DNA from 2 places in the Ammoniphilus oxalaticus genome. Region 2 is predicted to be linked to the other one. Evidence: riboswitches for the same ligand, from Rfam matches in the RefSeq annotation. Region 2 holds a riboswitch; the other holds the start of a gene.
The links. A riboswitch is a leader RNA that binds a small molecule or an ion and turns the genes downstream of it on or off. The one in region 2 is predicted to bind S-adenosylmethionine.
Positions count from the first base shown of each region.

Region 1 (4,432 bases), on a different contig from region 2:
CCCTTTTGCTTCAAAAATGCGTTTGACCGCCGCTGAGGAAAGCGCGTTAGCCCCCAATCCATAGACTGTTTCCGTCGGAAAAGCGATCGCCTCACCTGCGCGCAATAAAGCGGACGCCTCATCGAGTTGTGGATAATATTTTTGTTCCTCCACAACATTATCCACATGCCATACTTTCGTTTGATAACTGATCATAATCCATCAAAATCCTTTTTAAATACGTATTTACTTCTTTACCTGTAGATAAACAAACAAGTTATCAACACTCTGTGGATAACTTGTTCATAACTTTTCCTCAACAAAATGTTACTTTTTTCGTGTTTGATAGACCATCACCGTGGATAAGTCTGTTTTTGCTTGTCGAAAATGGGCCGATTGTTGGATCGAGGCGGGCGTATCCGTGTGTTCAATCGCCTCAAATCCGAAAAACTCGAAAAAAGAAGTGGAGGGTGTTAGCAAATAAATTTCTTGTACCCCTTTTTGTACAGCAAATGCTAACAAAATTCTCACCAACTCCATTAATGCGTTTGCTTCGAGGTAGGTCGAATCGAGCGCCAGTGAACGGAGCAATCCGCGTTTTTCATCGCTTATTTCTAAGCCGGCTGTTCCGATAATCCGTCGCGGCTCCGTTTGTTCCACAACTAAAAAGTTTTCAATATGTTGCTCAATTCCTGTTGCGTTTAGTTTACCCTGTTCTAAAAGTTTCACTATCGCCGACACATCTTGTTTCGTTGCCATCCGTACCACACTATTGTTATTTAGCACGTTACTCGTCCCCCTCATTCTAGCTTTTCTATGATTTATATGTTCTAGAATGATAGTTATGCCAAAAAAGACAACGGTAAAATGCTAGTTTCGAGCGAGGTGATCTTCTTTTACCCCTTTTTTCGCTTGCAGAGCCAGCTCGACGGTCATTTCATAACGCATGAACGGTGTGATCAAATAGATTCCGTTAAAATAACGTTGCGCGGTTTCCAACAGTTCGAGGGCGATTTCGACTCCTTGTTTGCGGGCGTCATCCCCTTCAAACTTGGCCATGCGGGATCGCACTTCATCAGACAACTGAATGCCCGGCACTTCATTGTGCAAAAATTCGGCATTGCGATGACCTGTCAACGGCATGATCCCGACAAACATCGGCGCGTCTAAATGAGCGGTCGCTTCCGCTACTTGCGCAAACTGGTCGTGATCATACAGCGGTTGGCTCATGATGTAATCCGCCCCTGCCTCGAGCTTCTTCTCCAATCGTTCCACTGCTTTATGCAAATGACGCGTGTTTGGATTAAAAGCGGTTGCGACAGTAAAGGTCGAACGCTTTTTCAACTCTCTACCGGAGAAGCCGATTCCTTCATTAAGCTGTTTGATCATCCGAATCAATTCAAATGAGGTCATATCGTACACTGAGGAAGCCCCCGGTAAATCGCCGCACCGCGTCGGGTCTCCCGTAATCGCTAAGAGATGGTCAATCCCTAACGCGTGCAGTCCCATCAGGTGGGATTGCTGGCCGATTGAATTACGGTCACGGCAAGTCATGTGAACGAGTGGACGGACGCCAATTTTTTCTTTGACGATCGCCCCTAGCGCCATGTTGCTCATCCGCGTCATCGCTAGTGAATTATCCGCCATCGTGATCGCATCGACCCCTGCTTCTTTTAAGGCAGCCGCTCCATCTAAAAACGGTTCGAAGTCCAATTCCCGCGGCGGATCCAACTCGACAATCACCGTCGTTCGTTCGCGAGCCAATTGCGGGATCGTTTTTTCAGAACTGATCTCTGGATACGGAATCACAACACGATCCGGTCGCAACGCTCGTTCGTTCACTTGCACCCGTTGCGGCTCTTTTCCTTTTAGGCGTTTGGCGACAGCGGAGATATGCTCAGGCGTTGTCCCGCAACACCCGCCGATAATGCGGATACCCAGTTCAACCAATTTTTCAGCGCTTTCCGCAAAATATTCAGGCGAAGACTCATATTCGTATTTTCCGTCCACATAGGCGGGCAAACCCGCGTTGGGATAAGCCGATAATAAGGTCCCTTCAGGTAAGTTCAACTTTTCAAAAGAACGGATTAGGTTCGCGGGTCCATTGTAACAGTTTAGCCCAACGACACTCGCTCCCGCCTCCAAAAGTCGACCAAAAGCTTCATCTAACGGATAACCATCCAATGTGCGAGTCAGGTCCTGGACCGATAGTTGGCAGAGGACGGGAATCGAGCTTACCCGCTTAATCGCTTCGATCGCGATGATCGCTTCTTCCACGTTGCAAAACGTTTCAAGCATGATTCCATCCAACGATTCCTTTAGCAAACTATTGATTTGTTCATCGTAGGCATACTGTAGTTTTTCGCGATCAAAATTGGTTTTTCTGCCGCCTAAAATGCCGCCGACCGCGCCAACAATGTACGCTTCATCGCCAATCGCTTCTCTTGCCAACTGGACCGCGGCCCGATTAATGGCCTCAACTTGATCCTCTAACCCGTACTTTGATAACGTTTCACGGTTCGCTCCGTACGTATTTGTTTCTATTAAAGTAGCGCCGGCCGCAAGATAACTCGCGTGAATTTCTCGAATTAAATCCGGGCGGGTCAAATTCCACTCTTCCCCGCACGCGCCAACAGGCACGCCATAACCATGAAGCAACGTTCCCATCGCTCCGTCTCCAATGAGTATGTTTTTCTGTATATACTGTAACAGATGATCCTTCACGTTCTCGCTCCCCCTCTGCCATCTTCCAAATAAATAGACCTTCTACGCTTTGCAAAAAAAGGTAGAAGGTCTCTCGTCATCCATCTCTATCTCGTTATACTGAGTTCCTCCTTATTTCTCAGATGATCGGATCGCCACCTGCAGGAATTAGCACCCTCTTTAGGAATTGTTATTGGTCCTAACGGGTTGCCGGGTTTCATAGGGCCAGTCCCTCCACCTGCTCCGAATAAGAAAATCGATTTCAATTTTATTTCCACTATATAAGGTTAGTTAATGATATGATACATGGGCTCTTTTCATTCTGTCAATCTTTTTAGATTAGCCGAAAATGCTTTTCCATAGTTTTTGGAAGATTTCAAACAAGAAAAACTTAACCTGAACTTGCGGCGCGCCATCGCCCCCGTCTGCTAACTCGTGGTTCCCCTGCTCGTCCTTTTTGACGGCATCGCCTGTCGTAATATCCACAAAGCATAACGGCGGGAACAACACACACCACCAATTTTGACCGCGCCCTTCACCAACCGTCACCCGCAACGCTTCATAATCGCCAGCCGGATAAACGTATTGTCCGTACATTTTTGTCGGAAAAGGAACGACGCCTAATTCTACGTTACTCTCATATGTGAACCCGCTGTCAGCCACCGTTTGTTCCACGATTTCTTCCAACGCGGGAAGCTCTGCATGCATCTTTTGTCTCGCCTGCTCTAGTGAATCTAGCTCTTCCACTTGATCGGCAAGGTAGTTATTGATGTTGTCGCGAATCTTTCTTTTTAAAATTTGATCTTGAGGAGCATCGCTGTTGGCAATGATCCGCAAGCGAATCGACTGTTCAGGAACCCCATCGCCTGAAAATAAAGCCGCAACCGATTTTTGATTTTCCCAACTCATAACTAAGATCATTACTGAAAATAAAACCAAGCTTACTTTTCTCATGCCCTTCGTAATCCCCTCTCTTTTCTATCTCCTTAGCAAACAGTCTCGACAGAAAAGAGTTTTTTTAAACCCAATTTTCTATTTTTAGAATTGTTTGGGCAATTTAGGGGCAAACCGAGTAGGCCGTGATACGGTTCGGTATGGGGCGGGGCAGCTCAAAAGAGGCTGCGGCTTTTACTAGCGAGTGTTGGGGGTGGGGACGTGCAGTAGCCTCTTAATTTACGGATTCTGCTGGCCTCGGTGAGTACCCCCTTTTACTAAACAGTGTTGGGGGCGCGATTTCGAACCCCTGATTAAGGTAATCTGCAAACACTTTTACTAACGAGTGTTGGGGGTCAATTCAGGCAGCCCCGTAGTTAAATTCTTTTTTTCGAAGGCGCCTGTGGCCGTAGTTCCGCAAAATAATAAAGGATAAGCGCTACTGAAAGCAGCGATGTACCATATGGATAGAGAATCGGAAATAGGTAGGTCGGGTAACCTTGTGTAATTTGGGAGCGGTAACCGATTCTCCCATCATGCGCCCCTGAAAGATTTACGGCTTTGACCATGACCGCCTCCTGGCGAAGGGCCCGCAACGAATACTGCCGCTCAATCAACAAGCCTGTTTCATTAAACGTTCGAATGCGCCACAAGCGGGGCGCTGTTTGTTGAACTACAATTAATTCAGCTTGTCCCGAATTTTGATCCGTTTTCATTACGAACCCAACATTTTTATAACGCAGGTTGAGCGCTGGCTCTGGACCGATTACCTCGCTCGGCCACCGTTCTATGCGATGATCCACAATACGATCATTGA
Region 1 is NZ_MCHY01000009.1:529,818-534,249, reverse strand. Features, by position in the region: gene BEP19_RS14065 (L-threonylcarbamoyladenylate synthase) at 1-195, opposite strand, end outside; gene BEP19_RS14060 (GNAT family N-acetyltransferase) at 307-765, opposite strand; gene BEP19_RS14055 (bifunctional homocysteine S-methyltransferase/methylenetetrahydrofolate reductase) at 850-2,703, opposite strand; SAM riboswitch class I at 2,812-2,936, opposite strand; gene spoIIR (stage II sporulation protein R) at 3,022-3,636, opposite strand; gene BEP19_RS14045 (hypothetical protein) at 3,993-4,432, opposite strand, start outside.
Region 1: it holds a riboswitch for S-adenosylmethionine, as region 2 does, so the genes downstream of both, BEP19_RS14055 (bifunctional homocysteine S-methyltransferase/methylenetetrahydrofolate reductase) here and metH (methionine synthase) in region 2, are expected to answer to the same signal.

Region 2 (4,432 bases):
CGCTTCGTCTAAGTCTTTGATCAGCCCGTCTTTTGAGCCTTCGACGACATATTGCGCTAACCGCTCCTCTAACGTCAAATTAGAAATTTCTATTTTCTTCTCTACCTTCTTTTCCCGGTAGAAGGCAGTAAACGTAGCAAGCGTTTCGTCCGTTGTGTCAAACAAAAGCTCTTCTGACATTTGACGCTCTTCCGCCGGTATCGAAGCAAACCGCTCGAGTTTCTCGGTATTAACGATAGCATAATCCAATCCCGCTCTTGTACAGTGGTACAAATAGATCGCGTTTAGCACTTCGCGACCAGCAGGCGGCAGACCAAATGACACGTTGCTCACACCTAAGATCGTTTGACATTCAGGCATGGCCTCTTTGATCATTCGAATCCCTTCGACGGTTTCTTTCGCTGATCCAATGTACGACTCATCACCTGTTCCAACTGGGAAAACGAGCGGGTCAAAAATAAGGTCACGCGGATCGAGACCGTACTTATTCACCAACAGATCGTAGGAACGCTGCGCCACTTCCAACTTACGCTCACGCGTCACCGCCATCCCCGTTTCATCGATCGTTCCAACAACAACGGCCGCTCCATAGGTTTTAACCAACGGGGCTACCTGTTCAAAGCGCTCCTCCCCGTCTTCCAGGTTAATCGAGTTGATGATCGCTTTTCCTTGTGAAAATTTCAAAGCAAGTTCAATTACTTCGTGGTCAGTTGAGTCAATCATCAGCGGGACTTTCACCTTTTTAACGACATAGTCCAAAAACTTACTCATATCTTCCGCTTCGTCTCGATCAGGGTCCGCTAAACAAACGTCGATAATATGAGCCCCTTTTCGAACTTGGCCGCGAGCAATCTCGGAAGCTTCCTCGTACTTTTCTTCTTTAATTAAGTTTTTAAACTTTCTAGAGCCGATCACGTTCGTTCGCTCCCCGACAAACAACGGTCGGTTGTCCTCTTCCAAATAAACCGGTTCGATTCCTGACACAACATGACCGTGCGGTTCAGCTTCCGTCCTCGGTTTGTAATCCTTTAATTTTTCAGCTAATACCCGAATGTGTTCTGGCGTTGTACCGCAACAGCCACCGGCGATATTCAACCAACCTTGTTTTGCAAAATCCGCCAACTTGGTTGCCAGCGCTTCCGGTGATTCGTGGTAATGCCCGTTTTCGTCAGGCAACCCCGCGTTCGGATAACAGCTCACCCCACACTGGGCCAATTCGGAAACGGTTCGGATATGGTCTCGCATGAACTCCGGACCTGTAGCGCAGTTTAGACCAACGGAAAGCGGTTTTAAATGTTCTAACGAAATATAAAACGCTTCGATGTTTTGCCCCGCAAGCGTTGTTCCCATCGGCTCGATCGTCCCCGAGATCATCACAGGCAGTTCTTTTTCAAGTTCTTTGAATGATTCTTTAATCCCGATGCTGGCTGCTTTAACGTTCAACATATCTTGAGCCGTTTCAAGCAGCAAGAGGTCTACCCCGCCTTGAATTAGAGCCCTGGCCTGTGATCGGTACGATTCAACCAATTCATCAAAAGTAACGCCGCCCGTTACAGATAACGTTTTCGTCGTCGGACCCATCGCGCCCGCAACAAAACGTGGCCACTCTGGCGTCGAGTATGCGTCAACCGCTTCTCTCGCAATTCGAGCCGCGGCTATATTAATTTCCTCATCATATTCTTCAAGATCATATTCAGCTAAAACAACCGTTGCTGATCCGAATGTATTCGTTGAGATGATGTCTGCGCCCGCTGCCAAATACTCTTTGTGGATCTGTAAAATAACATCCGGACGGGTGATATTAAGGTTCTCGTTACAGCCATCTAGCTCTTCTCCACCGAAATCCTCCTCGGTGAGATTCGCTTGCTGAAGCATTGTCCCCATCGCCCCATCAAGAATTAAGATCTTTTTCTCCATCTGTCGCTTCAAACTTTGCTCAGACAATTCCTTCCACTCCCTCCACCTACTCATTGTAATCTGTCTTTTTACATAGTGTACCAGATACAATGCTAGTACTGTCTGTTTTTAACGGTTTACAAATAAAAAACTCCTTCGTATAAGAAGGAGTGATTTGTCTACGTCTTCTTATCTTTCAGAACCTTCGACCGTCGTTCTGCTGGAATTAGCACCTGCTAGTATCCTAACGGTTGCTGGGCTTCAAAGGGCCAGTCCCTCCACCTCTCTAGATAAGTCAAGTTTAATTGTTAGTAGTACACTATCATTGAAAATATATATTGTCAATATAACGATGTTCGAAACAGTTCGGTGCGCTGCTGGAAAAAAGATAGACGGGGATCAGGGGGGCAGCAGACATAGTTATGGAATGTTGTTGATGAAAAAGAAGAGATTGGCGCGCAGCTCTTTATTTCCATAGTTATTTAAATTTGTGGATGGACAAACTAACTTGTTTAAGTTAAGATAGGAACAGGTGTTCCCTATTGGGTTAAAAGGAGGATTCCACATGCTTCAAAAACGCGACTTTTTTGTCAATCAAAATGTCCGCCTCGAACGTCTCCAACAGCATTTTAATCGTTTTAAAAAAGAAGAAACTTGCAGACATGTCCTCAATCAACTCATTATTTTTAAGCAAAAACAACAACACAAATGTCCGCATTGCGCAAGCGTAACAGTTGTTCGTTACGGGAAATACCGTGATCGCCAACGCTACAAATGCAAGGAGTGCTGTAGAACTTTTAATGATTTAACCAATACCCCTCTACACTACACCCATTCACCTTATAAATGGATTCAATTTATCTATAGCCTTATTTGCAAACAAACATTGGCTTTTTCATCTTCAGATGTAGATATCTGCTATTCTACTGCTTATTTCTGGCGGCATAAAATCATTCATGCTTTAGCCCACGTCAACCCCGATCCGAAACAAACGATCCTAATCCACTCTAAATACCCGTATCTCTGTGTCCGCCAACACCCACCACAGCTGATTGGAGATTCAGAGGATGGACTCAAATTTACTAATTGGATCCAATCATTTCAATGGATCGCAAGAAGGTTTGTTGACCGCTATCTCGCTTGGTTCCAATTTCTCGAAAAACTAGACACGGATTCGGACCTGGACAAAATTAAATTTATGCTATTTTCGGCATGTTCCCAACCGCTTCTTCAAACATACAACACTATTAAAATTAAATCTCCTTTTTAGATAAAATGACCGATCAACAACATTCGATAGCTATACGAAAATATTTAAGATTATAACCCGCCTCTCATATGCATTAATACCATTCCAAACGTGATTAAAAAAGGACTACCCATTGGCAGCCCCTTTCATCAATCGCGCTTTTTATAAAGTAAAGTTCATGACCCGAGACCAGATTCCTTTTTTCTTCTTCTCTCTCTCTTCTCGAATCTTACCGAGATTATCCATCAGTTCTTGATCCCGTTTTGCGATTTCAACCTCTTGCATCCTTGTTTTTAAATCCGCAATTTCATGTTGTAGTAATTCTATCGTTTGCTTCATCTCCTCAATCATTTTGGAATCTATCGCAAGATCCCCGACCGAGATGCCGGCTTGGATTAAAGAATGCTCAGCTTGTCCAAATTTTTCGCCTAATCCTTCACGAATATCATGTTGATCTAAGCCATTATCCCTTGCTTCTTGTATAAATTGAAAAACAACTAATGCGTCCTTTTTAAACCGAACCTGTTTTCCCTCGATATCCATCGGAACAAACTGGTAAAACTGATCCTTCCAGCTACGAACACTTTGCCACGTCGTATTCAATTCCTTTGCCATATCTTTTAAGGAGTACCACTGTTCCGCCAAACTACTCATCCTTTCCAGAAGATTCTAAATCTATTCTAGCAAAGATGTTGCGAGAATTATGTCAGATAGTGGATAACACTTGTGTAAGAAATTGTTCGCTATTGTCGGATCAATGTCATTCTCCCCATTCTCATTGCCGCATCCATCACAATCGGAGCGATTTCTCGCATTTTTTCCTCTGTTAGACGAGAAACTGGTCCTGAAACAGATAAGACCCCGAGCAGTTGCCTGTGACGATCAAAAATCGGAGCCGCAACAGCGCTCGTTCCTGATTCCCGTTCTTCCAGACTCGTCGCATAGCCATCGCGACTGATCCGCTCCAGTTGTTGGCGATACCGGTTCAAATCAACCAACTCCGGCCAACCTGGATCTCTTAAGATATAATTTTGAGTTTCTAAATCGGAAAATGCAACTAGCGCTTTGCCCGATGCTCCGACAGACAAAGGCAATCTGATTCCAATACGAGCGACGCGACGAATCGGGTGGTTGCTTTCAATCGCTTGGATCCTGATCCGCTCCCTTTCATCACGCACATATAAACTAATCGTCTCTCCTAGCGCGTCACGCAACTTTCGCATATCAGGATAAAATAGTTGGGCCGGATCATCTTCATGGACCAGGTTTGACGATAATTCCCATAAA
Region 2 is NZ_MCHY01000011.1:103,809-108,240, forward strand. Features, by position in the region: gene metH (methionine synthase) at 1-1,917, opposite strand, end outside; SAM riboswitch class I at 2,083-2,193, opposite strand; partial or broken gene BEP19_RS18295 (transposase) at 2,462-2,732, shown strand; gene BEP19_RS15730 (MerR family transcriptional regulator) at 3,308-3,790, opposite strand; gene BEP19_RS15735 (IclR family transcriptional regulator) at 3,889-4,432, opposite strand, start outside.